4 regions of the Peribacillus frigoritolerans genome follow, and region 2 is predicted to be linked to each of the others. Evidence: riboswitches for the same ligand, from Rfam matches in the RefSeq annotation. Region 2 holds a riboswitch; each other region holds the start of a gene.
What was found. A riboswitch is a leader RNA that binds a small molecule or an ion and turns the genes downstream of it on or off. The one in region 2 is predicted to bind cyclic di-AMP.
Positions count from the first base shown of each region.

Region 1 (7,585 bases), 1.9 Mb from region 2:
ATCATCTAGCGTTTCTACGGCAAATTTTGCTTTTAAAGCTGCAGGGGTTCCTGCCGCGATGATTTCACCTTCACGCAGCATCGCCAGTTTATCGCATCGTTCCGCTTCATCCATCACATGCGTCGTGATGATGATCGTCTTATCATCGTCATTTCTTAAACGCTCAAGTTCCTGCCAAATCGATTGTTTCAGCAAAGGGTCTATTCCTACTGTCGGTTCATCCAAAATGAGAATCTCCGGATTTTGGATGAGTGCAACCGCAAGTGACAGACGGCGTTTCATTCCCCCTGAATAATGGACAACTCGAACGTTCAAATCATTCGTCAACTGTACGATTTCAGCTGCATATTGAATGCGTTCCCTTCGTTCCTTTTTCGAAAAACGGTATAGCTTCGCAAAAAATTCGAGGTTTTCAGCTCCCGTCAGTTCTGTATATAAAGCATCGGACTGTGCCATATAGCCGACATCCTTTAACAGTGCTTCATTCGGCACTTCATGATCCAGAACCGTGACTTTACCCGCATCGGGCTTAATCAATCCGACAATCATTTTAATCAAAGTCGTCTTTCCGCATCCGGATGGACCTAATAAGCCAAAAATTCCGCTTTTTTCAATATTCAGGCTCAATGGCTGAATGACCTTCTTCTGCTGAAAACCTTTGGCAATTCCTTCAATGGAAATCGCATTTTTCATTGCACACACATCCTCCCTCTTTAATTAACACGGTGTTGAGTGTATCATCATTCTAAGGTAGCATTCGGTCTAATACAATCAACACATTTGGAAAAATGTTTAGTGAAGGAGACATTCCATGGCATCGATTCATGAGGATATGGTACAAAAGACGAAAAAGCAGATACAACATCATTTTATTGCACTCATTGAAGCAGAGGGGTTCTCACATGTATCAGTGAAGAAAATTGCAGAGCGAGCCAACATTAATCGGGGCACATTCTATTTGCATTACACAGATAAGTATGAATTGATGGATCACTTACAGCAAGAATTGTTACATGAACTTCAAACCCGCATTACTGCCATTTTGCCGAAAGAGGCTTTTTTGGCTCTTCATCAACAACAACTTTACCCGCCTTTCATAGCGATTTTTCAATTCATCAGTGAACATGCTCACGCATTAAGGGCCATTCTTGGTGATCAGGGCGATCCTTCTTTTGCGAAAAAAATAAAGCGAGTTTTCGGTGAAGTACTGTTGGAGCGTTTGATCAGCCTGCATCCAGCAGCTAAAGAAGAAGCATTCCGCATGTATATGCACGCCTTCCTTACATCGGCGATTTTAGGGGTGATACAGGAGTGGCTAGAGAACTGTGAAGAACAAACGGCGGAAGAAATGGCGAAAATCCATTTTCAAATCTTGAACTTCATCAGCCAATTGCGCACATTCATCCAATGAACGATTCATTAAAGGCATGTTCCATCAACATGCCTTTAAATCGGATTACATCTTTTCCTTAGCTTCTACCTCTACATCACCAACGGAATAATACCTCCTTTTGGAGGTATTCATACTAAGCATCGACAATAAAATTGATAAAGCGAACATGATCATGGAACCTGAAATCACCACGAACCGAATCGAAATGAAATGAGCTGAAACACCAACAATTGCGGTAGACATGATGATCAATAATGCTTCTAACAAACCAAAAACACTTCCGACCCTGCCCATGATTTCCACCGGAATATTATTTTGATAAAAGGTCTGAAAGCCGGTGTTGGCAAAAGCCAATGAAAAGGCAATGATGAAAAATCCGATGGCGGCCATTGAAAAGGAATTCGAATAGGCAAAGATCATATAACCTATCGAGACAAATAAAGATCCAAGACCGATCATGTGCGAGATTTTCACTTTACTGATGAATACGACATTGACTATGGCCCCAGCAATGATGCCTGCCCCGGCGATGCTTACAAGGAATCCGTAATCGCTGTCCGACAAAAAGAGCACGGCCTTGGCAAACGCCGCTTCTTGGGAATCGATAGCCGTTTCCATCACCACCATGCAGCTGAATAAGAAATAAATGAGCATGATGTAGGAAGATTTCCGGCTGAAGTCCAGGACGATGCCCCAATCCTTTTTCATGATGGTCCAAGACAGGTAATGACTGGATTGTTCAAGGGGATGATCCTTTTCAAGATTAGGCATGAATAGGGTGATGATACCGGATAGTAATAAGGCAGCCGCGTTAATATAAATCGCTAAAACGGGCGTACCGATCATGAAAAGGATCCCCGCTAGCGCCGGTCCAATCAAAAAAGCTCCAGAATCCATTAAGCTACGTAATGAGTTAAATGGTTTCCTCTGTTCAACGGGAATTAATTTTGTAATATACGACCTTGATGTTGTTACGAACATGGCCCCTGCCATATTGATCACGAAGACAAGGGAATAGATGACCCAAATAGAAGAAGTCAATGGCAGCAAGGCTATGAATACCGTGCGAAATAGGTCAAGTGCCATCATAAGATTCCGCTTATTTATCCGGTCAATCACGCTGCCTGCCCACACATTCGTTAATATGGCAGCCATCAGTTTAACGATATAAAGACCAGCTACCGCCAAGGCTGAATCAGTCATATCCAGAACGATTAAATTAAGGGCAATGAAATAAACCCAAGAACCAAAGTTGGAGATTCCTATTCCACACAAAAGAATGGAAGGGTATTTCCAAGATACTAATGTATTTCTTAATTTCATCGCTTCTCCCCCTTTGACCGAATAATAAAAAACCCGGTCCCCCAGCAATGCGTCTCGGGACGAGATCAATTTGCGGTGCCCCCCCCTAACTATCCTCGGCTGCCGTTCAAGGCTCTTTTGGAAAGTGGTCATTTCATTTACTTTTCTCCTCTTTACGCCTACTTAATTACTAAATTTTAACATTAATGTTTTTATAATGTAAATAACGCAAAAAAACTCATTCAAAATAAATGAGTTTAAAAGCAAAACAAGATATGGATTTTTCGCTCAGCGTTCCGGATAGAACACAGGAATACATAATTGAATACCGCTAATGAATGTTGGATTCAGTTGATTTACCTTAGGGAAAACAATTTTAAAAACGGATTCTTTTTCTTATCCGTTATCCTTAACTCATTCATGATGATTTGATCCTCATGATCGGCTATCCATTTCCTAAGTGCATCTTTATCCTGGCATTGTGTTAAATATGTTTGGCCACCCTTGCCTGTAGCATTAATAACATATCTATTGAACGTCTTCTCCATAATTGCCCGCCTTTTTAATAAAATGTATTGAATTTAAATAATAATGTACTGCTTTTACCTTTATCTTTTACAAAAGAAACATAATATATATGTTACAAATTTTGATTCGCAATAGCATGTTTTGTTTGAAACTATTGAATAAAGTACATCGATGCCGGTTATCATAATTGGATTAATCGAACCTATCATAATGTGCTAACTAATATTTGTCAATACGTTTTCTAAATGTAAATAAAACGTAAATTTTCAGTTTTGTTAAAGAAATATTTTTTTACGATTTAGGGGTTTACAACTGCTAAATGATGGGAGTAGAATACGTTTATCAATTTAATGCATTTCGGCCAAAACTCATGGAAAATGAGTACGGAGGACCCAATCATTTGGGGTTAATTCTGCCTTGCAGAAGGGATGAGATCAGCTCTTTCGCCATCCTACCCGTCAGCTAACTTCGTCGGCTAAAGCGAAGGAGGTCATAAGACCGCCTATTTCGGGAGCTTATTTTGCACGCTTTTTGTGACAAAACAGCAGTTCGAGGTTTTTCGCAGGTCTTTTTATTATGCCTTTAAAAAGATTCGAAAAGCAGATTGATGATTGAAATGTCATACAGTTTTACACAATTTTTTTATGGGTAGGGATGATCATTTGAGAATGACAAAATTGGATCCGCCAAAAATACTTGTACTCGGCTTTGCCATCCTGATACTTATTGGGGCCTATTTATTGACCCTGCCGATTTCCACAGAAAATGGAAATGGTCTTTCTTTTCTGGATGCTTTATTCACCTCGACTTCAGCTACATGTGTAACAGGACTGGTCGTAGTGGATACGGGATCGACCTTCACCACTTTTGGTGAGTTGGTCATCCTAACATTGATTCAGGTAGGCGGCTTAGGGTTCATGACATTTGCGACGTTTTTCTTTTTATTATTAGGCAAAAAGATTTCTTTAAAAGGCAGGTTACTCTTGCAGGAGTCCTTAAATAATCTATCCATGGCAGGTGTAGTCAGGTTAGTGAAACGGCTTTTAATTTTCACGGCCATCATTGAGGGCATGGGTGCCCTTATTTTATCGATTCGCTTTTCTTTTGACATGCCAATCGGCAAGGCGATCTATTACGGTGTTTTTCATTCCATCTCGAATTTCAATAATGCCGGCTTTGATTTAATGGGGGAATTCAGGAGTTTGACCCCTTATGTATCGGATCCATTCGTAACTCTTACCGTCGCCTTCCTCATCACGTTTGGCGGGATAGGCTTTATCGTGATGAATGAAATATACGAATATCGGAATACACATCGTTTATCCGTACATACGAAGATAGTTCTGACGACTAGCTTGACCCTTACGATTGCCGGCGCGATTTTAATCTTTTTATTCGAGTTTGGTAACCCAAAGACATTGCAGCCTTTATCTTTCATGGGTAAAACGCTGTCGTCTTTATTTCAATCGGTATCACCACGGACGGCAGGCTCCAACACGCTGAATATCCCTGATTTAACTCAGCCTACATTACTGCTCATCATTTTCTTGATGTTCGTTGGGGCATCACCCGGATCGACTGGCGGCGGGATTAAAACGACTACATTGGCGACGCTTGTCGGAACGGTTTGGTCACAGATTAAAGGTAAGGGTGATGTGGTATTGTTCCGCCACCGCATCGTGAGTGAAACGATTTTTAAAGCATTATCCGTCACATTCATTGGTGTATTCGTGGTTTCAATCATCTCCATTCTGCTGACCATCACTGAAAGCGGAACTGACTTCTTGATGATTTTGTTCGAAGCCACTTCAGCTTTCGCCACCGTGGGACTTTCAATGGGTTTGACCCCAGAATTATCACCGGTTGGCCGGATGCTCATCATTTTCACGATGTTTGCAGGCCGGGTGGGTCCTTTGACTTTGGCCTTTGCTATCGCCATGAGGCGCAAGCCAGATCCGTTCCGCCGGCCAAAAGGGAAAATCATGATTGGTTAATAATGAATGGAGGAGTGTAAAAGATGGGAAAACGACAATACGCCGTGATAGGTTTAGGCAGATTTGGAACCAGTGTGGCCCATAGATTATATACGGCCGGTCAAGAGGTTTTGGGTATTGATGTCAACGAGGAAAGAGTCGAGAATGCGGAACTGAACGTTACCCATGCGGTCATGGCGGACACGACTGAAGAAGAGACATTGAAAGCAATCGGAATCCGTAATTTCGATTGTGTCATCGTAGCCATCGGAAATGACATGCAATCGAGCATTTTAACTACCTTGCTTTTAAAAGAGCTTGGGATCAAAAAGGTCATTGCCAAAGCACTTAATAAAAATCACGGTCAGGTGCTCACAAAAGTCGGTGCCGACTGGGTCATCTATCCTGAGAGGGATATGGGGGAACGGGTCGCGAATCAGCTCCTTTCCCCTAACATGCTGAACTATATAGAGCTCTCTAAAGAATACAATATCGAGGAAATCATCCTCCCCATGAGCATGAAGGGAAAAAGCCTCAGGGAGCTTGATTTACGGGCAAAATATAATATCAGCGTCATTGCCATCGTAAGTAATGGAGAAATTATCATTGCACCCTCACCGGATCAGGATATCCATGAAAAAGATATGCTTTTAGTGGTTGGCAATAAAGAAGATCTGGCCGTCTTTGCCAATATTGAATAATCCGGCAGGTTCCGGCTCTTGCTTTATGTAGCCCGATACCTATTTTGAATGCTAATACTACGAGAAGACCGCCATATGGAAGTCTTCTCGATGAAATTCATAACGAGCATCCCCGTGCCCTGGATATGTATGTATTATTTTATCGTACTGATCGCTTGGGCAAGAGTGGACTTTATCGTCACTTTATCAAAAGGCAGTTGAAGCTTAACGGCAGTCATGGCGATTTCCGGCCGAAGTCCTGAAAGGGTTGTTTGAATTCCGATCAAATGTAAGGATTCAATCAATTGAGACAGCTGGTGTGCGGATCCGCTGTCTATCGCATGAACGCCAGATAGGTCAATGAAAAGTCTGGTGACATTTTTTTCAGCGCACTTTTGTAATGTGATTTCAAGCAAGGACATGCCCCTCGCCGTGTCAATATCGCCTATCAGGGGAAGCAATGCCGTGTTATCTTTTAGCGAAATGATGGGCGTGCTCAATTCATCGATCGTTGCCTGTTGGGCTTTCATAATTTTATTGGCATATCTATGATTGGCTTCCGTAAACCTCTCCATTACTTCACTGAACACCTTCACCACTATCCGATACCAGGAGTTTATTTCCTCCTGTGTATATTGATCTCCATGCAATTTCACAAACCGGTCAATATAATCCAGGTATTGCTCTTGCGTTCGGAAAAACTCCCTCAATATAAAATAGATGGGTGTGTTTAAATGCTGCTCATCCTGACCGATATCTTCAATCCAATCACCAAGCTGCTTAAAGAATTCCCTCTCCTCTGTATCAAAGACCTGAAAGAAACGTAAATGGAATTCATTATTTTGCTGCTTAAGTTTTTTAATCACTTTGGGATCGGATGAACTATAAACACCCGCCTTATCACTTTTATTCAATGATGCGTACCAATCCTCAGTCAGTTGTGCTGCCACACCCAATAAAAAGGAATATAATTCTTTATTTACGTGCATAAACTCCTCCTATTTAGTTTTTTATAAAAAGCAATCGATAAATCTAACGCTGAAAACGGCATTGTCAGGGTATTGAAATATTATCAACAAAGTAAGCATCGAAGATAACCTCTTCCACACTTAAAATCTTATGCTCTGATGCCCAATTGCCCCTCTTTCCATATACCTTCCCAGCTGTTTTTGAAACCATGTTTTTAAAAAAAAGATCAGCAAAAGCCTTCATCTATCATTCTGGTAAATCTGCGTTCCTAAAACTTTATAGTGTTGTTATAGTTTACCATTTTTATTTTTTGTTAACAATTTCCACGCAAAAAAAGGACCTGATCCCAGATCCTCCGTTTAAAACCATTTCGCCTTCTCATTTCATAAATAAAGCCGTCCATAAACCTTGCACCCCAAAGGTTTCATTCGATTGTTCCATTTTCCTCATTTTCCGTATTTCCACCACTTCGAATTCCTTGAAGATCATTCTGAGTTTTTCTTCCGTAAAACCTAATCCGCCTTTAAGGCTTCTTTGCCTATATACTTCCCAATCCGAAATATCGGCACCACCCAATATGCCGCCCTCGACAAAACAAGTAATCGAATACAATCCCTTAGGCCTTAACGCCTTTTTCACCATCTCCAAATAATTGATCCTTCTATGTGGAGCAATATGGTGAAAACAACCTGAATCAAAGACGAAGTCATATTGCCCTTCCTCAATGTCCAAATCAAATA
Region 1 is NZ_CP158190.1:736,954-744,538, reverse strand. It holds gene ABOA58_RS03605 (ABC transporter ATP-binding protein) at 1-693, opposite strand, end outside; gene ABOA58_RS03600 (TetR/AcrR family transcriptional regulator) at 812-1,411, shown strand; gene ABOA58_RS03595 (MFS transporter) at 1,457-2,716, opposite strand; gene ABOA58_RS03590 (hypothetical protein) at 3,052-3,243, opposite strand; cyclic di-AMP (ydaO/yuaA leader) riboswitch at 3,573-3,715, shown strand; gene ABOA58_RS03585 (TrkH family potassium uptake protein) at 3,892-5,217, shown strand; gene ABOA58_RS03580 (potassium channel family protein) at 5,241-5,897, shown strand; gene ABOA58_RS03575 (STAS domain-containing protein) at 6,032-6,865, opposite strand; gene ABOA58_RS03570 (class I SAM-dependent methyltransferase) at 7,224-7,585, opposite strand, start outside.
Region 1: another riboswitch for cyclic di-AMP. It lies ahead of ABOA58_RS03585 (TrkH family potassium uptake protein); the one in region 2 lies ahead of ABOA58_RS13105 (hypothetical protein).

Region 2 (7,585 bases):
TGACTCTACAAAAGGAATCATGACGGTCATTGAGGAAGTGATCACACCACATCTAATTGGCCGTGACATCGAGAATATAAATGCATTGTCTCAACTGATCCAACAATCCTGTGTAGGTAACACAAGTGCAAAAGCTGCTGTTGAAATCGCTTTGTACGACGCAGTCAGCAAACGATGGCAGCTCCCTTTATATCAATATCTTGGCGGTAAATCGAATGTCCTTAAAAATGATATGACAATCAGCGTTGGTGAACCCGAAGAAATGGCAAAGGCGGCATTGTCTCTCATTGATTGCGGATTTACTACGATGAAGATAAAACTGGGGAAAGATTGGGAGAGTGATGTGGAGCGGGTTGCCTGCATTCGTGCTGCTGTTGGCAACCAGGTTATGATCAGGATTGATGCAAATCAAGGGTGGACAACAAAACAAGCGATTTCCATCATTCATGAACTCGAGGAAAGAAAGCTGAATGTTGATTTGGTGGAACAGCCCGTCAAAGCCCATGATATCGAAGGATTGAAAGAAATAAAGAGGTCTGTCCAAGTGCCGATCATGGCCGATGAAAGTTTGTTTTCCCCTCGTGACGCCATGAAACTCCTGAATGAACATGCTGTCGATCTCCTTAATATTAAATTAATGAAAACAGGTGGAATTAGACGTGCTCTCCAAATTGCCGATATGGCAGAAGCAGCCGGGGTGGAATGCATGATTGGGAGTATGATGGAATCATCCGTGAGTGTAGCGGCCGCGGCTCATCTGGCAACCGCCCATCCAAATATAACGAAGATTGATTTAGATGCCCCATTATGGATTAAGAATGAGCCATTTGAAGGTATTCAATTTATGAAAGATCAACTGCTAATTTCCGATAAACCTGGACTGGGAGTCAAGAGGAAATCCTCTTATACTCAATAAAAACAAATTTGAAAGGGTGATTATTTTGAAAAGGTTAACCGTTTTTGTGCTATCTTTATTTGCTATTGGTATTTTAGTATTCAGTCCCAATGAAGCTAGTTCAAGAGAGAAGCAGAGAAATGCCTATGTTGATGTAAGCGTGGCCACTCTTTGGACTGAGCCGGGATTATTAAGGGAAATCGATGCTCCTTCTGCATCGAATCCCGTTGATTTGAATGCATGGATCGGCTCGATGAAATATGAAGACAAGCTGTGGCTTGTAGGTAACCTGGAAACACAAGCTTTATATGGTTCTAAAGTGACGATTCTTGAAGGTCGGGGTGAATGGGTGAAAGTAGCCGTTGCCAATCAACCGACGCCCCGCAATGATATTGGTTATCCAGGATGGATGCCAAAGGCACAATTAAAAGACGGAAATTCTTTTGAGAAGCAATTTAAACGAGGATTCGCCCTTGTAAATGCCCCAAAGACTTGGCTTTATTCGGATTCGAAACTTCGGTCCGAATTCATGGAGGTCAGCTTCGATACCCGCCTCCCGTTATTGCAGGTGAAAAAAGATAAAGTGAAGGTGATGACACCGAGTAATGGAGCGAAATGGATAGAAAAGCAGGACGTATCAGTCTATCAAAATGACAATCAAATACCTGCTCCAACCGGAAAGGACATCGTTGAAACAGGAAAAGGATTTTTAGGGCTACCTTACCTATGGGCTGGAATGTCCGGTTTTGGATTTGACTGTTCTGGATTTACGTATACCATGTATCATGCTAATGGAATAACGATCCCAAGGGACTCTTCCGTTCAGGCGCAACATGGAAAAAAGGTGGAACAAGAAAATCTTCAACCAGGTGACTTACTATTTTTTGCCTATGATAAAGGGAAAGGAAGGGTCCATCATGTCGGAATGTATATTGGTGACGGCAAAATGATCCATTCGCCTAACAGCTCAACACATGTAAGGATAGATGAAATAAAAACATCGGGATACGGAGAGGAATATGCCGGAGCAAGAAGATATATCGATTGATGCTCAATAATATAAACTCCGATAAAAATAGTATCTGGTGGGTTATGGAAATAGATTATTGTTTTGATAGTAAAAGTTACAGGAGAATCCGAGGTGATGATTCTGACAATAATCGAAAAAAAGGAATTTTATTGATATAATAATTTTGGGGATTTAATTTGAAAAGGAGATTATTCAACCGCTTTTATTTATTTTCTAGCAGGTGGTTTAATTGGAGAATGTTTGATGATAAAGGTGGTTAAAAGAAAAGTTAACCATAAAAAACATCAGTAGGGGAAAATAATGATTGTCCCCACTGATGTTTCTAAATATAAGTTTTACTAAAAACTATTTTAATATAATATTTAAGTGGAAGAATTGTAACTTTTATTTGATGGTTTCAAAAAGACGTTCCAAATCCTTATCCATAATGAAAACTTCGATTCTTTCGCCTGTTTTAGTGCTAATATCACTGTGGGATGAAAGTACTTTACAACCGGTAAGATCTTCAACTATTTTTTCATAATCCTTAGTGTACATTTCACGAAGTAGTGAACGCATTTTTTTGACAAGTTTTTTGCCTGAATTGTGACTCACAAGGTGCTTTTCCTCTACAGTAAGGACACCCTTGAAACGGGTTATCAACATATCATTGATTATATATGTTTTAGTTTCCTGAGGTCCTCTTCCAATCAATTCACGCTGGAATTTAATGAATGCTTCGCTTATTTCAGCTTCGATCCTTTTCTTTGTAATTGACATAATGCCTCCAGTTAATCTGATGAATTTATGGGATTTATCATAATGCCACGTCGAAGTTCCTGTCAATAACTGTTTGTAAAACTTTAGAAAAAAGTGAAAAAGTTAGTAAATTGAAGAAATATAATATTCTTGCTGATAAATTGGGTGAATATCGTCTTAATTAATCAAATATGGAGGTTTTTAATGGTTTTTATTAGTTTACAAACCTTGAATGAGGAGCGTACAATAATCCTCATGAAAAACAATTAGATACCGGCCAAATCTCAAGTGATTGAGAACGGAGGACCCACTATTTTTGGGGTTAATTCTGCATTTGCAGAAGGGATGAGATACTCTTTCGCCATCCTACCCGTCAGCTAACTTCGTCGGCTAAAGCGAAGGAGGTCATAAGACCACCTTGATTCAGGAGGCTTTTTTGTTATGCTATAGCAAAATGGCAATCTGACATTTCCGTAGGTCTTTTTATTATGCCTATAATTGAAAAGGTTTCTTGGAAGACGGATCGTGGAGTAGGCGCTAATGCTTGCTGGGCGTTAAGTAGACCAATGATTACTTTTTCTCCAACAAAATGTTTGTTTCTGTATATCTTTCTTTTTCTGATGCGTCATGGTTCATGACGCTGTAGGAAGGAGATTGCATTTGTGCAGCGCTGCAAACTGGGGGAAAAGTAACATTGGTCTATTTTTTTTATGCCTTAAAGCACGTCTTTCTGAACAAAAAGAACAGTTTAATGAAACGTATCTTAAAGGAGGTGAAGGAGAAGGAGAAAATAGGCTTTATTATGCGGGAGGAGAGAAGAAAAAAATGGATAGTATAGCAATTTCATTAATGGCTATACCGTTAGTATTCTTTTTAGGATTCATTCATTTTTGTAATAAAGTCATTGCAAAGGGAGCGTAGGGAGATGTTCTTATTGATAATCGTCGGGGCGGTAACGTTGTATTTAATACATGCCCTCATATATCCGGAAAAATACTAAGGGTGACTTACGGAGGAGAAGTAAATGGAGCTATTGCAAATCGTTGTGGTATTGGCAATTGCGGTTGTATTGGCGATACCAATGGCTAAATATTTAACGGATGTTTATTCCCTTGAATTAACGAAACAAGATCGCGTGTTTGGAAGGATGGAAAGGTTTATCTTTAAGCTATCCGGCATTAAAACGGGAGATATGAAATGGCAGCAGTACGCCAAGGCACTGCTGATAAGTAATTTAGTGATGTTCATAATCTCTTATATTATCATTCGCTTCCAAGGGGAGTTACCTGGCAACCCCAGTAAGATTGACAACATGGAGCCATTGTTGGCACTGAATACAGCTGCAAGCTTTCTTACGAATACCAATTTACAGCATTATAGTGGAGAATCGGGACTTTCTTATTTATCTCAAATGGCAGTGATCATATTCTTGATGTTCACTACCCCGGCCACCGGCATTGCTTTATGTATGGCTTTTTTTAGGGGCTTAACAAGCCACCGGAGTCTAGGAAACTTCTATGTGGATGTAATCCGAACGATTACCCGGGTTCTGCTTCCCTTATCGATATTGATTGGTTTAGTCCTAGTATCCCAAGGCGTACCGCAAACATTTAGCCCAACGACAGTTGCGACAACATTGGAAGGAGACACCCAAAATATAGCAAGGGGACCTGTAGCGGCACTAGAATCCATAAAGCACATAGGCACAAATGGGGGAGGGTTCTTTGGGGTCAACTCAGCCCATCCATTTGAAAATCCTAATGGTTTCACGAATGTCTTGGAAATATTATCCATGTTTCTTATACCTTCTGCCCTTCCGTTGACTTTTGGATATATGGCGAGGAATAAGAAGCTAGGCTGGATCCTATTTTCGGCGATGGCATTCATGTTATTACTCTTCTTAAGCATTACGTATATTAATGAGAAAAATGGTAATCCAGCTTTGGAGCAAATTGGCCTCTCACAAACGGAGGGGAGCATGGAGGGGAAAGAGGTGCGCTTCGGGGTGGCTCAGAGTGCATTATTCACCAGTATAACTACAGCTGCAACTACAGGATCGGTAAATAATATGCATGATACCTTAACACCGCTGGGAAGTATAGCTCCACTTGCAATGATGATGGTGAACTGTGTATTTGGCGGCGATGGTGTGGGTACGGTCAATATTCTCATGTACTCAATATTGGCTGTATTTCTTGCCGGACTTATGGTGGGACGTACACCTGAGTTTTTGGGTAAGAAAATTGAAGGCCGGGAGATGAAGTTAATAGCTATAGCGATTCTGATCCACCCATTGATCATATTAGTTCCATCTGCCATCGCTTTAGCGACACAAATGGGTTCAGCAGCTATATCAAACCCGGGCTTTCATGGTATTACTCAAGTAGTTTATGAGTTTACCTCTTCAGCAGCAAATAATGGTTCGGGTTTTGAAGGATTAGGAGACAATACCCCTTTTTGGAATGTTTCCACTGGTTTAGTCATGTTATTCGGACGTTATTTTTCAATGATTGCCATGATTGCAGTCGCAGGATCATTACTGGTAAAGAAGCGTGTTCCTGAGACTATCGGAACATTCAAAACGGATAATGGTACGTTCTTTGTCATTCTTTTAGCTTCAGTTTTGATTATTGGAGCTTTGACTTTCTTTCCAATAATTGCACTTGGACCAGTTGCTGAGTGGCTTACGATAAGATAAATGTTGAAAAGGGGCATTTCAAATGAGCATAGAGCGAATAGCGAATGTAAATAAGAATATTGTTTACGAGGCTGGTAAAGATGCACTCAAAAAAATGAATCCAAGAGTTATGTCACGCAATCCAGTCATGTTTGTAGTGGAAGTGGGGTTTGCCATTACGCTTCTTCTATCAATATTTCCTGCGCTTCTTGGCGGAGTGTCTGATAGGGGGTATAACGTTGCAGTAACCATCATTTTATTCGTAACGATCATTTTTTCTAATTTCGCCGAAGCTCTAGCAGAGGGACGTGGAAAAGCACAAGCCAATAGTCTCAAAAAGACAAAGCAGGATGCTAAAGCTAGGTTGATTCAAAAAGATGGTTCCGTAATGATAGTCGATGCCTTGCAATTACGCAAAGGCGATATGGTTTTAGTGAAGGCAAACGATATAATACCGTCGGATGGAGAAATCATTGAAGGAGTGGCCGCTATCGATGAATCAGCGATCACGGGTGAATCGGCATCCGTAATAAAAGAACCTGGGGGAGATTTCAGTTCGGTAACAGGAGGTACAAAAGTCATCAGTGATTTTATCAAAGTTAAAGTCGGTGCAGACCCTGGTGAATCCTTCCTTGATCGCATGATCAATTTGGTCGAAGGAGCAAAAAGGCAAAAAACACCGAATGAAATCGCACTTGGTACATTACTGATTAGCTTAACCATCATCTTTTTACTTGTATGTACCACTCTGGTACCGATTGCGTCATATATTCAAGTTACCCTTCCAACCGCTACCCTGGTAGCTTTGCTGGTTTGCCTGATCCCCACAACAATCGGGGGCTTACTCTCGGCGATAGGAATAGCAGGTATGGATAGGGTAACTCAATTCAATGTAATTGCAAAGTCTGGAAAATCGGTGGAAGCCGCAGGTGATATCAATACGATCATCCTTGATAAAACAGGAACAATAACACATGGTAACCGGATGGCATCTGCCTTAATACCGGCTATCGGCATTAGTCAGGAAGAGCTTAACCAATATGCCGTATACGCATCTTTACATGATGAAACCCCTGAGGGCCGGTCTGTTTTGGAATTAGCCCAAAAAAATGGATTACCTGAAAAATGGCTGGATAAAAACGGTACGGAAGGTATTGAATTTACGGCGGAAACCAGAATGAGCGGAACGGACTTTCCTGACGGAAAAAGGATCAGAAAAGGTGCAGTTGATACGATAATGAAATATATAGTGCATCAGGGAGGGGAAGTGCCTTTCGGTTTGAAAGACACTTGTGATGAAGTGGCCAAAAAAGGCGGCACTCCATTGGTTGTCACAGAGGGAAGCCGTCTACTCGGCACAATATATTTGAAAGATACAGTGAAACCAGGCATGAAGGAACGTTTTGACGAATTAAGAAAAATGGGTATTAAAACCATAATGTGCACAGGAGATAACCCGTTAACAGCTGAAACAATCGCCAAAGAAGCAGGTGTCGATGATTTTATCGCCGAGGCTAAGCCAGAAGATAAAATCTCTGTCATCAAGCGGGAACAAGAGGATGGCAAGCTTGTTGCCATGACTGGAGACGGTACAAACGATGCGCCAGCATTGGCGCAGGCAGATGTGGGATTGGCGATGAATACAGGGACAAACGCGGCGAAGGAAGCCGCTAATATGGTGGATTTAGATTCAGATCCCACCAAAATCATTGAAGTGGTAGCCATTGGCAAACAGCTGCTCATGACCCGGGGGGCATTGACAACCTTTAGCATCGCTAATGATGTAGCTAAATATTTTGCGATAATCCCAGCCATGTTCATGCTGGCGATACCTCAAATGAAAGCCCTGAACATTATGGGATTGGCGACACCCCAAAGTTCCATATTATCAGCTTTAATATTTAACGCCATCATCATTCCATTGCTTATCCCTTTGGCAATGAAAGGTGTTAAATATCTTCCTATGAGCGCAACAAGATTATTGACCAGGAATTTGTTCTTGTATGGATTAGGAGGAGTGTTAGTCCCCTTCTTGGGAATTAAATTAATTGATTTGCTTCTTGTTGTCTTAAAAGTGGCTTGAAAATATAAATTATGGGTGGGTGGAAATCCATGTTGAAAAATATCAGATTGGTTTTGGTGCTTCTAATCATTTGTGGGATGGCATATCCGATTTTGATGACGGGAATGGCACAGTTGATGATGCCCGCAAAAGCAGAGGGCAGTTTAATTAAAAATGAATCTG
Region 2 is NZ_CP158190.1:2,656,510-2,664,094, forward strand. It holds gene ABOA58_RS13090 (dipeptide epimerase) at 1-916, shown strand, start outside; gene ABOA58_RS13095 (NlpC/P60 family protein) at 942-1,943, shown strand; gene ABOA58_RS13100 (DUF2294 domain-containing protein) at 2,310-2,684, opposite strand; cyclic di-AMP (ydaO/yuaA leader) riboswitch at 2,929-3,070, shown strand; gene ABOA58_RS13105 (hypothetical protein) at 3,291-3,584, shown strand; gene kdpA (potassium-transporting ATPase subunit KdpA) at 3,688-5,361, shown strand; gene kdpB (potassium-transporting ATPase subunit KdpB) at 5,384-7,423, shown strand; gene kdpC (potassium-transporting ATPase subunit KdpC) at 7,453-7,585, shown strand, end outside.

Region 3 (7,585 bases), 2.4 Mb from region 2:
CGATCCAGGAAGAATTTTCAAAAGTTAGGCCAAGCCCCATCATCTTGGAAAGTCTTTTGTTATTTTTGGAAAAAAATGATAAAAGAAGTCCCTTGTCTTCAAAACTTATCTTAATGATGAAGGATTATTTGACAAGTTTATGAAGGCTTATCAGAAAGGGGCGTATAGCCTCTTTTTTTCATGATTCTTAATGAGTTTTAAAAGCGAGGGTTTAGGAAAAGGTAAAAGTGATGGGAAGAAAACAATTCTTTCTATAATATGGAGGCAAAATCATGCGATGGAAAAAGGGAATGCTGATTTATAATGAAAATGCCGGTAATGATAAACTCGAAAGGAATCTTGAGGGTTGTCTTCCAATAATAGCTCCGCATATTGATGAGTTTCTCATTATGAAAACGAAGGAAAAAGGCGATGCATGCCGTTTTTGCTTGGAATATGGTGAAGCCATGGATGTAGTTTTCGTTTTAGGAGGAGATGGAACGGTACATGAGTGTGTAAATGGCCTTTCGCCGCTTCCGAGGCGGCCGCTGTTTGGGATTTTACCTGGAGGGACTTGCAATGACTTCTCCAGAACATTAAAGATTCCTCAAAATGTTCGTCAAGCTGCAGAAGCATTAGTGAATGGCAAGGTTCGTTCAATTGATATTGGCCAGGCCAACAACGATTATTTTTCTAATTTTTGGGGAGTAGGGCTTATTTCAGATGCATCAAGCAATATTGTTGAGCAGGAAAAAAACAGGTTTGGAAAGATAGGATATTTATTAAGTGCTGTAAGGACGATTGGCGAGAATGCTCCCTTTTCCTATAAACTAAAATATGATGGGAATGTTATTGAAGGGGAAGCAGTTATGATTTTGGTTTTGAATGGTTGTTTTATCGGCACCAATTTATTGCCCTTTCCCATGATCAGTCCAGATGATGGACTCTTCGGCGTTGCCATCTTGGAAAATGCAAGCCTTGGTGCATTTTTAGAAATAATAGCGATGAAGCGTTCATGGACGCAAAATATGATCTCTGACTCTGGGGTGAATTATTTACAAGCCGATACCCTGACCATTGAAACCAAGAGGCCGCTTGATGTGGATATGGATGGAGAGAACTATAGACGAACTCCTGCACGCATTAAAGTCCTTGCCCAACATTTGTCAGTATTAACTCCAAATTAATATGGCGGATTAAATTTGAATGGGAATGATTATGTGTTTTTTTGTATATTCATTCCTTATTTCTGCAATTGTTTCCAAAATAAGATAAAATATATGAAGATATATCAATTTTTGCAGGAGGTCCACATATGGTGTACCAGGTCAGATTAATAAAGGGCCTTTTAGAGCCTCATCGGAGTCGTTATCAGCTTCAAAATGCAGAGGCAGTCACAAAGCTTGGATTGAAATTACTATTTTTATATTTTCTTAGTCTTATAGTATTCGCCATTGGGGGATATTTTGGCATTGGTTCAGAATCATTTTCCAAAGAAATCACGAATATGAGTGCCGAAGAATTCGAAGGAGCAAAGTTGCTGATTTTGAGCGGCAACATAATAACAGGCATAATCGACCCTTCCATATACATATTTTTATCAGCTCTATTCTTTTGGATCGTTACAGATATCCCATATATAAAATTAGTTATCGTTCAAATGATTCTTTTTGTCTTGCAATTAGTGGAAAAAATATTTCTGATTCCTCTATTCGTTTTAATGGATATAGGCAGCGATGCCAATCCTTTTTCGTTGGGGATCATCAGTCAGTATTTTCTCAGAAGTGATTATTTCATTCACTTTTTCAGCGAAATCACCATTTTTCAATTTCTTATTATTGCTTTGCAATATTTTTATTTAAAGGAGTTTTCAGAACGAAATAATTATTTGGTCCTTTTAATGATTGTTCTATTCTATCTGGCCACATGGTTTGTTAAAGCCTTTTTAGCATACATCCAAGTTGGCGTATTTGTATAAGGCGGGTGAAATGAATGAGCGGGAAATGGAAAATGGCGGCGGTCTCCATTGCGTCGGTAGTGTTAATAACCGTTAATTTATACCTTATTGAAAAAAAAGAAAGCAAAGTGGAACGAACTGTTTTCGTTGAAAACTGGACAAAGGTAAAAAAAGATACAATTACGGATACTATTCAAACAAATGGGGTAATTAAACCTGTAGAAGAGTATGATATCTATTTTGACACCAAGAAAAATGATTTTAAGAAATTCCTTGTTAAAGAAGGCGATGCGATTACGGCTGGCTCCTCGTTGTTTGAGTATACGACGACTGAACTTGATGCTCTTAAAGCGAATATAGAAGCAGAGAAAACGGAAGCTGAGGGAGAAATTGCAGGGATTGAGGAATACATAGGGAAGTTGAGGTCTTATCAAGGGAACCTGACCAGTAACCCTGAAAAAGCAGCCATTGATGAATCGGTGGAAAAAAACTTGAAAATTGATATAACAACAAGTTCCTCAGATCTTATTAAAAGTAACATTGAGCAAGAAATGTACAAGCAGGAACTGGAAAAAAACAGCTTGAATGAAAAAGTGAAAATGCTTGACGCTAAATTAAGTTCAATTGAGGGTCAGTCCGGTGCGATCATGTCGACGAGTGAGGCTGATGGTGTAGTTAAAAATATCAATAAAAACCTGAATAATCCCATTATATCCATTGTTTCGACAAATATGGCAATTGAAGGGGATTTCACCGAAGAGGAAATGAAAAAGGCTGAAGTGGGCATGACTATAAAAGCAAGTTCCTCTGATTCAAAAACGGCATTGAAAGGGAAGATAGGCCGCATCCATTCCTATCCCGCTGAAGAGCCGTCATTAAAAAAAGATAACAGATTTCCATTTCAGGCACTAATCGAATCGGAAGGTGAAGAAACGGAAGCTTTGTTGGTGGGATCCAAAGTGAACCTTACTGTAATAACCAATGAGAAAGCAGGTGTACCCTCCATTCCTATAGAGGCGGTACAATACCATAAACAGCCTTATGTTTACAAATTGACTAAAAAAGGCTATGTGGATAAACATTACATTACAAAAGGGCTTAAGGCTGAAGGGATGCAAGAAATCATAAAGGGACCGTCGGTGGGTGACGTCATCCTAATGGAGCCGGATGTGGCGAAGAACCATTCTTATTTTATTACCCCAATCCAATTTGAAAAAGTGAAAGCGGCAACTTATAAAAAATTCACCTCTAGGGAAAAAGTAAGATATCTGTTGCTTGGCATTTTGGAAAAATAACCGCTTCTTACATCAAGAGAGGTGATGTCAAATTAGTTCTTAATTATATATCAATATAACTTATATGATTAAAAATCGGGAAGAGTAATTATAGATACAATAGTCTTTAATGCAGAATATTCAGACATATTTAAAGATTTTTTCTAGAACTAATGCGAATTAATATTTACAGATTATCATTTTTAGTATAATATTTTATTATAAGTTAACTCGCTTAATCTTATTCCAAGAACGGGGGACCCATTTTTGTGGATTTTATCCGCTAGGGGTGAATTCAGAAATGAAAGGGCATTTGTGTTTCCAATTCCTAACCCGACAGCTAACCTCGTCAGCGTCTTTAAGGGAACATGTGTGAATATTCACGCCAATAAGAAATCGACACATGAAGTGTCTTTTTTTTCGGCGTAAAGACAGAGTTTTTCAAAAAAAGAAAAATTACTTTCTTTTTATTAGTATCTTGTTTCCCTTACCGAGACAAAAATGTTTTTGCATCAAAGACTTTATGGAAGGTGAGGAAAGTAAATGAAGAAATTCAAATTAAGTTTAGCTAGCCAAATTTTCATTGGTTTAATTCTAGGGATTATCGTTGGTGCCATTTTTTATGGTAATGAGTCGGCCCAAAGCTTTTTACAGCCATTCGGAGACATTTTCCTACGAATGATTAAAATGATCGTAGTGCCGATCATCGTATCCAGCCTTATCGTTGCAGTTGCCGGTGTAGGTGATTTGAAAGCGGTAGGTAAACTAGGTGCTAAATCATTATCATACTTTGTTGTTGTAACTATGATAGCGATTGCTGTTGGTTTAATTTCAGCGAATATTATCCAGCCTGGTGCTGGTGTGAATATGGATAAACTGGAACAAACTGATATCTCCACATATGTTGATACAGCAGAAACTAAGCAGCATGAATCGTTCGTAGATACACTCGTGCACATCGTACCATCCAATCCAGTTAAAGCAATGGTAGAAGGCGATATGCTAGCGATCATTTTCTTCTCCGTGTTGTTTGGACTTAGTATTGCGGCCATCGGTGAAAAAGGTAAACCAGTATTCCGTTTCTTCCAAGGTGTAGCTGAAGGAATGTTCTACCTGACTAACATGGTCATGAAATTCGCTCCTATCGGTGTATTTGCATTAATCGGTGTGACTATCTCCAAGTTCGGTTTGGAATCTTTAATTCCGTTAGGAAAGTTAGCGCTTTCTGTTTACGGAACAATGATTTTCTTTGTAATTGTCATCCTGGGTCTTATTGCAAAATTTGTAGGATTCAATATCTTTACATTGATTAAACTTCTAAAAGAAGAATTGATTCTTGCTTTCTCTACTGCAAGTTCTGAAGCGGTTCTTCCGAAAATCATGGAAAAAATGGAGAAAGCGGGATGTCCGAAACATATTGCTACATTTGTTATCCCGACTGGATACTCTTTTAACCTTGATGGTTCTACATTATACCAAGCGTTAGCAGCTATCTTCATCGCTCAAATGTACGGAATCGATTTAAGCGTGTATGAGCAAATTACGCTGATGCTAGTGTTAATGATCACATCCAAAGGGATTGCTGGTGTACCAGGTGTATCTTTCGTAGTTCTTTTAGCGACATTGGGAACTGTCGGTATTCCTATTGAAGGTCTAGCATTTATTGCCGGTATCGACCGTATTCTTGATATGGGACGTACAGTAGTAAACGTTATCGGTAATTCACTTGCGGCAATCGTTATCTCTAAATGGGAAGGTCAATTCAACCCTCCTTCCAAAAAAGAATTAGAACAAGTTTCTTAATACAAAAAATCCAGAGTGACATTTCACTCTGGATTTTTTTTGAATTAAAAAGTTCTACCTTATTTTTGGACGATCCAGAAGCGGCAATCGGAAGAGAAAGCGATGACATCATCGTTTTCATGGAATAATTCACTTCGATAAAAGCTTTCGATGACTGTAAACCGTGCTTCCTCCAGGCACTCAAGGACTTCAAGTTTAGTTGGGATATGGAGGTAAGTATCTTCCTGAAGCGTCTTTCCGGATGTGAAAATATCCCCAAATTCATAAAGCCTCTCATCTTGTTTACCAACACACCAAATCATTTCCTCTTGCTCCCAGAAGTTCAGGTAATTTTCGTTTTTATCACGGTCATGTGTTGTGAAAATGAAGAGTCCTTCAGGTTTTAAAATACGGTTGATTTCTTTTAAAGCCAATGTGCGGTTTTTTCGCTGGGGAATTTGCATTAAACCATTAAAAGCGAAGATTGCTTTATCGAATGATGTGTCGTTGAAAGGGAGGTCGGTTGCATCGCCAAGGAAAAAGGGTATGTCCAGGTTATATTCATGCCCTATTTTTTCGGCTTCATTAAGCATGGCAGGAGTCAGGTCGATTCCCGTTAGATTTTGGAATCCTTTTTTATATAGAGCGAAGGTGGTTCTTCCTGTACCGCATCCGATATCAAGGATTGCATCTTTCCGATTTAAATATTTTTCGAATGCATAATTCTCTGATTGCCACAGACCTAATTTTTTAGTTGCATCAGCATAAACGGAAGCGGCTCCATGAAAAGAATTAATGATAAAACCTTTTTCAATTTTATCCATGATTTAATCCTCCAAATCTTCATTCTTACTATAATATGGATATTTCTAGTTTGTCGAGTGTGTTCCTTAACATATTGGTTAATATGGAGTACATGTTTCGCATTATTCACATGGTGCTGATGATGATTAATATTGGGGGTTATATAACTTACGTGAAAACCCAAAAGTTTGGTAAAATAACATTATTGATTAAGAGCTCGGAGGGGGTCAGGTTATGAAGAATGATAGCAATGATATCTTATATATGTATATGCAGGCTTCCGAACGGTTTGTCCTTTTCAATGGACTCAATTTTCGTGAATTCGTCTATTCGCTGCCATATACCTTGGATTCCATCTTATTATTGAAACATGAATTCAATGGCGGGGAATACAATTTGAATGTCCTGCTAGAGAGTGCTTCATCTGAAGATATTGCGAAGCTAGTTAAAGAAAATGTCCGGGCATATGGAGATTTCTGTTGGATCGATTTTGAAGAAAGAGAAGGGTTGGATGAATTGGATGGAAGGGAAATAGCGGAACTATTATATTTAGGGCACGCAAAAACTCATCTGGATCCTCCGTTTTTCCGTAAATTGAATAATCAATTTGTGTACCTTGCCCAGGATGATGGCTGGTTCAATAAAATTTATTTTCGTTCTCTTTCGACATATTATAAGATGTTAGGAGGCCTGATTCCACTAAAGCTGGAGCTTTTAAAAGTAGAGAGGACTTGGCTTGGAATCAGAAAGAAAAGAGAGCTGACGGCGATTCCGGCAGAAATCATTTCTTCCTTGGCTCATATCCTGGCAGAGGGGCTCGTTTTTTCCTTTCGGCATGTTAAGTATACAAGAACGAAAATTGAGATACCGGCATGGGTCGTAGGGGATTATTTAAACATGGATGAAATGCATGATGACTTTTCAGGTAAAGATATTAAAGAGCCGGATGCCTTTATTATCTTCAATCGAAAAGAAAGGGTATGGGAAAGCGTTATTAAAAATACATCATTCTCCTGATTATCCAAACTTCCAAAGTTCGTGGAATGGATTATTTGACACCCTTGAATTTTTTTAGGTGTAAGACTTACCATCTCATGCATAAAAGATAAGAGAGGGCGACGCACAGGATGTGGCGGTTTTATCCTATGTTCCCCTGAATAGTAATCATTGGAAAAGCGCCAATGATGGAAGTTTCGCTTTACCCCGCATTAACAGGCTGTAAGGGAAGCGGTGGCAAATGTAATGAAAAAGAAATGTGGTGGGCCAACAGCCTGTAAACGCCCGATTGCGACGCACAGGATGTGCTAGCACAGGAGTTGCCACAGGATGTGGCGGTTTTATCCTGTGTTCCGCTGAATAGTAATCATTGGAAAAGCATCAATGATGGAAGTTTCGCTTTAACCATTTTAGTGTAAAGTGATACAATGAACATGGTTAAAAGAATATTGGAGGGTAATAACTCATGAAAACTAAACTTGGTTTGCTTTATGGTGGAAAATCTGCGGAGCATGAGGTTTCTATGCAGACGGCTTTAGCGGTCATTAAAGCTCTCGATTTAGCAAAGTTTGATATATATCCGATTTACATAACAAAAGAGGGTTCATGGATTAATGGACCGAAGTTAACAGGACCTGCCGAGAGTGTGGATGCATTGACATTTTCATCGGATAAATCGAGCTCACCCCTTGCCTTGCAGGCACATTCAACTGAAGAAAATAGTGAATCAACAGGGTATGACGTAATTTTCCCATTGCTTCACGGACCAAATGGAGAAGATGGGACCGTGCAA
Region 3 is NZ_CP158190.1:285,677-293,261, forward strand. It holds gene ABOA58_RS01430 (TetR/AcrR family transcriptional regulator) at 1-143, shown strand, start outside; gene ABOA58_RS01435 (diacylglycerol/lipid kinase family protein) at 273-1,166, shown strand; gene ABOA58_RS01440 (hypothetical protein) at 1,295-1,957, shown strand; gene ABOA58_RS01445 (efflux RND transporter periplasmic adaptor subunit) at 1,972-3,231, shown strand; cyclic di-AMP (ydaO/yuaA leader) riboswitch at 3,433-3,580, shown strand; gene ABOA58_RS01450 (cation:dicarboxylate symporter family transporter) at 3,754-5,013, shown strand; gene ABOA58_RS01455 (class I SAM-dependent methyltransferase) at 5,073-5,816, opposite strand; gene ABOA58_RS01460 (hypothetical protein) at 6,031-6,813, shown strand; gene ABOA58_RS01465 (D-alanine--D-alanine ligase) at 7,259-7,585, shown strand, end outside.
Region 3: another riboswitch for cyclic di-AMP. It lies ahead of ABOA58_RS01450 (cation:dicarboxylate symporter family transporter); the one in region 2 lies ahead of ABOA58_RS13105 (hypothetical protein).

Region 4 (7,585 bases), 2.0 Mb from region 2:
AATTTCATTTTGTCTTTTTAATATGTTCGCTTTATTTGAATTGACCCTTGGTAATTTTATGAAGTGTTTTTGCAAAAATAGTTTTCAACACAAAAAGGGCTTCCGATGCTGATAAATATTGGGAGCGTTAGTTGGAGTAAACACAGCAGTACTGCTGTCTGGATTATAAAAAAAAGCAAACCTTATGCAGGTTTGCTTCCAGTTTTGTTGACAAAAGGGGTTCTATCTAAAATTTTAAACATAGTTGATTGGAGCGGGTGTACGAGACTCCTGCGGGAATAGCGAGTCCAAGGGAGACCCCACAGGCGCAAGTGCGCCGAGGAGGCTCCCGGACCGCCCGCGGAAAGCGAGTGCCTGGAGAGAAAATCAACGTCCAATTTGTACAAGCAAAAAAAACTGTAGACAAACCTTATGTAGGTTTGCTTCCAATTATAGATATGGAACTTATTTCTTCAAATGATATGGCACTGTCGTAACAACCACATTTCTTTTATAAAGTAAGTAGGCGCGGATCAGTAAACTTGATTGGTTATGAAGTATATTGTGCCAGCCCTTCTTCGGAATGAATTGGGGGATGATCACCGTAACTTTATAATTGGATTCACTAGCCTTATGTTCAACTGTGTCCACAAATTTAGTTAGTGGCTGAATGATACTTCGATAATAAGAATTCAGTGTAACGAGTCTGACATCCGGCTGCCATTTTTCCCACTTTTCTTCGAATTTCTTTTCGTCTTCTCTTTCAAAAGCGACATAAACGGCAATGACCTGATGTGCAGATAGAGATTTTGCATAATTTAAAGAGTTCTCAACCACATGAGTTATACCTGCCACAGGTACAATAATGATATTTCCTTCAATTGGTAAGATCGGCTCGCATGTTGTAATCCTTAGTTGGTCACCAACTGCTTCATAATGCTTTTTAATTCGATGAAAAATTAAAATGATGATAGGTAAAAAAATCAAAACAGGCCAAACCTGAGTAAATTTGGTTAAAAAGAATATCATCGTGACGATAAAGCTAATTATGGCACCAATTGAATTAATGGTTAATTTCATCATCCAGCCTTTTGGCTTTTCGCGAACCCATTTAACAATCATGCCAGTCTGGGACAACGTAAATGGAATGAATACCCCTACCGCATAAAGCGGAATGAGATTTTCTGTATGTCCTTCAAATGCGACTATCAAGATGATGGATGCAAGTCCCAGTATGATGATTCCATTGGAATACCCTAATCGGTCCCCTCTGATCGTAAACGCCCTTGGTATGAATTTATCCTTTGCCAGGTTCACCGCAAGCAGAGGGAAAGCCGAATAGCCAGTATTGGCCGCAAGTATCAAGATCAAGGCAGTCGTACCTTGAATGAAGAAATACATGAAATTCCGTCCAAAGATCTCTTCAGCAATCTGGGAGACGACCGTTACCTCTGCGCTCGGAACAATGCTTAAATAATAGGCTAAGAATACAATTCCCGAAAATAATACAGCTAGCAATGAACCCATCGCTATTAAAGTTTTCGCAGCATTATTCGGGGCTGGATCTTTAAAGTTCGGGATTGCATTGGAAATCGCTTCGACTCCTGTCAATGCGGAGCTTCCTGATGCAAATGCTCTTAGCAGTATAAATAAACTGATGCCCGCGACCGGAGTCCCGATTGATGCGTGCAATTCCGGTGAAACTCCTCCCGTCAAAATCTTGTAAATTCCAACACCAATCAAGATGAACAATGCTAAAACGAATAGGTACACCGGATAGGCCAAAACAGAGGCCGACTCCGTAACCCCCCGAAGGTTCAGGATTGTAAGTAGAATCACGAAAATGATGGCTATGACCACATTATATGAATGCAGGCCGGGAAAAGCGGACGTGATTGCATCCGTACCTGCAGAAACACTAACAGCCACAGTTAATATATAATCGACCAGCAAAGATCCTCCGGCTATCAGCCCTGGATTGACACCTAAATTGTTTTTTGAAACTACATATGCCCCCCCGCCATGCGGATAAGCGAAAATGATTTGTCTATAGGACAAAATCAAAGCAGTTAACAGAATCAATACCCCGATCGCGATAGGGATTGAATACCAGAATGCTGCAGCACCGACCGTGATCAGAACGATCAATATTTGCTCCGGTCCATATGCAACCGAAGACAAAGCATCAGAAGATAATATCGCCAAAGCCTTTGTTTTGTTAAGCTTTTGTTCACCAAGTGCATTTGACTTTAAAGGTCTCCCTATCAAGAACCTTTTTATAGAAGATAACATCAAGAATTCACCACCATAGTTAATTTATAAGTTTATGTTGCCCAGCTGTAGCAAAAAACAAGACGAAACACAAAAATGCCTACAAGTCATAGCTAAATAGACCTGTAGACATTAATTTTTTTGTCTAACAAGCTCCACCTTCCTTCTCATATAACGCTTACGAGGTTAGCTGTCGGATTCGGACCTAAGAGTAGCCCTACCTTTTAAAAAGGATTCACCCCTTGGATTGTAAACAATCCCAATAACGGGTCCCCCGCACCATAAGGTTTAAGCGATTTAGAAATATGAAACTGTTGATTATCATACTCCCGTGAAATGGAAAAGTAAATGAAAATTTTGCTCAAAAATAAAATATTATTTGTAAGTGAGGTTTTGTTCTTGACGTATAGAACATAAGTCTTCCAAACTCATGGATTTGAAGGAAGGATAAGAGGTAAATAAACGGTTAAAAAGAAAATAATCAAGGAGTCAATGAACAAAAGGTGGTCCGAAAGGGTAAAATGATCAGCCACATGGAGATGGCGAGGCGAAATTAAACAGATCTGCCCCAGATTGGATAGTCATTAATTCCCGTCCAATCGGGGGCATTATTCAACTGATCCACCCTATTAGTTCCTTCCTTCTTGAATTGGTCTCAAATTGCTTTTTTTAAAGACAAAGTATTTCTGGCCAAGATAGTTAAGTACTGTATAACAGATTGTTCCTATCAGCACAGCCACATTTTGTTGTATGGATAAAGAAACGGATCCTTCCAGTGATTCTGCAATGGCTTGGCCTATAGAATAAGCGGCGGAATAACAAATCAGGATGACGCAAAAGAAACGGGCAACTCCTCGCCGCCATTCTATATCGCTTTTAAAAGTAAAAGTCCTGTTCAAAAGAAAACTCGTTACAGCTCCCGTGCCATTGCCGAAAAAGGTGGAGACCCAGTAAGATAATTCAAGAACATTCATGAGAAAAAGCATGATGGAAAGTCCAACCGCTGTATTGACTATTCCAACCAATAAAAAGCGGATAAAGGAGTTAGTGTGTTTTAGATAGTTTTTCAATACTGTTCCGTTCATTGTCTAGTTGCTCCCGTTTTGTTAAATCGAGCGGATTAAATAAATCCAGATCAACAATATATTTAGGCCGGCGTTTGGATTCATTATAGATTTTACCGATATATTCCCCAATCAAGCCGACAGCAATCAACTGCAGTCCGCCGATCAACCATATGGAGGTGATTAATGAGGTCCAACCAGTTTCGGTCTGTCCATAAAACTTTAACCATAAAAAGTAAGACCCAAAGAGTAAGCTAATGAAAAAGGAAAGACATCCTAGCCATAATACAAGCCGGATCGGTGTAACCGAAAAGGAAGTAATGCCATCAAGCGCAAAAGCAACCATTTTCTTAAATGGATATTTCGTTTCACCGGCCAATCTTTCTTTTCGGTCATAATAAACATTGTCCGTCTTAAACCCAATGAGCGGAACAATCCCCCGTAAAAATAGATTCGTTTCATCAAATCGTTCCAACTCCGCGATTGCCCTTTTGCTCATTAGCCGGAAATCGGCATGATTATAGACAAGGTTAACCCCCATCTTATTCATCAATTTATAAAAACCAGTTGCAGAGGTTCGCTTAAAAAAAGAATCAAGGTCCCTTTTCTGGCGGACACCATATACGATTTCACATCCTTCATTGAATTTCCGAATGAATTCAGGGATGACTTGAATATCATCCTGTAAATCTGCATCAATGGAAATCACACAATCCGAGGCTTCCTTGGCTGTAAACAAACCTGCCAGGAGTGCATTTTGATGTCCTGCATTCCGGGAAAGCTTTAGCCCGCGAACAAATTCATTATTGATCGTTTCCTTATAAATGATCTTCCAAGTTTGATCTTTGCTTCCATCATCAACCAGCAGAATTTTACTTTGACCAGAAACAACGTTTTCTTCGACTAATCCCCTCATCAATCCACAAAGCTGGGAAATGGTATCCTGCAAAACGCTTTCTTCGTTATAACAAGGTACAACAATCGTTACTATCGGTGAATTCATTCAATTCCCCCCTTTTCACATGACTCTGTATAAATAAATTTTCCATACGCTTCCTTTTTCCGTGAAAACCTTATCTAGCACCAATCCGTTTTCTTTCGCGTTGTTGATTGGGATGGCAGAAAATATATACTTGCCGCCTAATCCTTTAAACGCATCCATTTTAAGGTCCAAATTTTCCAGCTCTTTCTTCGAGCCTTTCTTGAACATATAATGCTTCCCAAGCTCATCGGTAAATAGGTAACAACGTCCTCCCCATTCATCAAAGTAGATTTTGATGTTTTTATTCTTAGCCAATTCGTTTTCAATTATTTGACGAAATTGATGTTTGTAAGAAAGCGGATAGAAATTGTTATAGCTATCGAGCGTGTAAAATCCATTAAATTGTGCGATTGCAGGATGCAGCCCAATGCTAGCAACACGATACTCTTCCTGTGGACGGTCAATATGATCTTTTATTTCTTGAAAAAGGCTTTCTGAATAGAACTCTTTGAAAGATGGTTTTTTATTATGAGTGATTTCTTCATTGAAACCCATTAAAATCATTATTTGAACGGCGATGAAAATAGAAAGGGTTTTCTTAGCATAGTCGCTGTGTTCCCAAATGATTTTTATCGCGAGGGCAAACCCCAAGTAAATCACCATCGGCCTTAAAAAGTGAAATCTGGCAAAATTAAAAGTATCCAAGGTGTGAAACCTTTCCGTCAAAGGAAGCCATCCTTTATAAAACCAAAATGCGTACCACGCTGAGAGCATAAAATTCAAGCTGAATAAAAAAACATATACCTTTTCCTGTCTCCACAGTTTTTTGGTCAGAATGATATAAAGGGCAAAGACTGTAATCGGCAGGATGATAAGCGCATGTACAGTCATGACATGCGTATGTCCAAGAACGAAATTTTTGAAAGTAAGCTGTATGACCCAATCGAGCGGCAGCCTAGCGTGAAAATATTCATCTCTACTATTTGGCTCCGAATCAAAAATGAATGAAGACACCAAACGATACTCCACCAAGCCAAAAATGAAGGTCATGTACACGATCGAAAGAAGGAACGTTATATTCCACCCTTTTCTCCTGATCACATCCGTTAGCCAAAGAAAGCCCATTGCAACAAGGAAAAAGAAAAAACCAAGCACGATGCTTGAATAAAGCGGTAATAGTGTAAGGACCAAATAATTCTTCCACGAATGGTCCTTGCTGCGAATATTCAAAAAAGCCCAAAGTGCAAGCGGCATCCCAAGTGTACTGAGCATTCCCGATGGCCAAAATGGGGTAAGGGCAAAGGCCAAGGATGTTCCAACCCTTATCCAACCTGATTGGCTTCCTGTAACCAAATGTTTCTTTAATAAGATATACATACCCAAGAATGCAATAAATCTTGTTAATGCCTGGCTTATTGCATATGCAACCATTGTCGGAAAAAGTGAATGAAGCCACACGATAATACTGAACTCACTGCCAAAGGCATTTCGGGGCAGACCATTCATGATTTGGGGGATTTTGGCGTCTATCGCACCGAATAGCTCACCGCTTTCTGAAAGGACTTTATACCAGGCAAGGTTGGAATCTAAATTATCATGTACGCGAATATGCGCATTTTCTCCAAGGATGAATAAAGGAGAAAGATATAAAACAATGACGAGTAAGGCAAAAAGGATTTGTTTTCTCTCTTGTTTTTCAATTGGCAAAATATACACCTCTTGACCAAATTCATATATCCATAATATTTGCTTCAAAGGTAAATCTATTCTTTTTCAGGGATTTATTTTAACCTTTTTTGATATAGGTCAACCAATGGCCACATAAAATGAAGGGTAGAACAAAAAGCGTATAAAAGAACCTTAAAAAGGGGCTGGGCTATGATAAAGAAAGCGGTGATTCCAGCAGCCGGTTTAGGAACACGATTTTTACCTGCTACGAAAGCTCAACCAAAGGAAATGCTGCCGATTGTCGATAAGCCGACCATTCAATATATTATCGAGGAAGCGGTTCAATCAGGGATTACAGATATTATCATCGTTACGGGTAAAAACAAACGTGCCATTGAAGATCATTTCGATAAATCCATTGAACTAGAAATGCTTCTGCAAATGAAAGGTCAAAATGAGCTGCTTAAGATCGTGGAGAACATTTCCAACATGGTGGATATCCACTATGTAAGACAAAAGGAGCCTTTAGGTCTGGGCCACGCAGTATTATGTGCCAAAACTTTTATCGGAGACGAACCTTTTGCCGTCCTGTTAGGGGATGATATCGTGGATAGCCAGGTTCCAGCTTTGAAGCAGTTAATGGAGCGGTATAACAAGGTTCAAGCGAGCATTATCGGATGTAAGGAAGTGTCACCTGCCGATGTCTCCAAGTATGGGATCGTAAATTTCCAAGAACGATATGAGGATTTATTTCTGGTAAGAAACTTAGTGGAAAAGCCTAAAGTGGAGGATGCACCTTCAACACAGGCGATTATTGGCCGATATATTTTATCACCTGAGATTTTTGAAATCCTTGAAACCGTACAGCCCGATCGGAAGGGGGAGATCCAGCTTACCGAAGCTTTAGACCTTTTGTTAGAAAAGGAACCATTATACTCGTATATCATCGAAGGAAATCGATATGACGTCGGCGATAAATTCGGCTTCCTTCAAGCTTCAATAGATTTCGCCATGAAACGACCTGAACTTCGTGATCAGCTAATATCATATTTAAGGCAGCTGTTCCCTTAATCAAGTATATAACCAACGCCCAATTGCCTAGAGGTGACTGGGCTATTTCCACATTGGATTCACCCCTTTGGTGGTAACATTTCCACGTACCATAATCTCTAAGCTAAATATAACTGTCTTTTATCAATGCTTCCATGAAATGTAAATGCAAGTGAAAATGTTGGACAAAGAAAGAATAATTTATTAAAAGTGAGGTTATGTTGATAACGTATCCTTCATTATTTATCCAAAAACTATATTCAGAAAGGGTTGTACATGCATAAAAAAACTAATAATCCAATAATATCAGATGAATTCTTAGATCAAGTGGTTAAGGAAATCAATGCAGAATTTGGCGGCCCCATTAATGAAAAAAATGATCGTTTCCAACATAGGGACGATGAAGAAAGAAGAAGTTAAATCCCCCATCATTAAATCTAAAGCTTTCCTGAAAAATTCTGGCTCTATTCAGCCAGAGTTTTTTTATGGCTATCTTAAGTAGCTTTTTTTCTTCATAGAATTATCCGCCCTTTCTTTAACGACTTGTCCAAACCAATTTAGCTGATCCTCA
Region 4 is NZ_CP158190.1:4,616,642-4,624,226, forward strand. It holds gene ABOA58_RS22775 (APC family permease) at 445-2,271, opposite strand; cyclic di-AMP (ydaO/yuaA leader) riboswitch at 2,410-2,555, opposite strand; gene ABOA58_RS22780 (GtrA family protein) at 2,880-3,335, opposite strand; gene ABOA58_RS22785 (glycosyltransferase family 2 protein) at 3,295-4,317, opposite strand; gene ABOA58_RS22790 (DUF6044 family protein) at 4,333-6,003, opposite strand; gene galU (UTP--glucose-1-phosphate uridylyltransferase GalU) at 6,175-7,035, shown strand; gene ABOA58_RS22800 (bacitracin ABC transporter ATP-binding protein) at 7,291-7,434, shown strand.
Region 4: another riboswitch for cyclic di-AMP. It lies ahead of ABOA58_RS22775 (APC family permease); the one in region 2 lies ahead of ABOA58_RS13105 (hypothetical protein).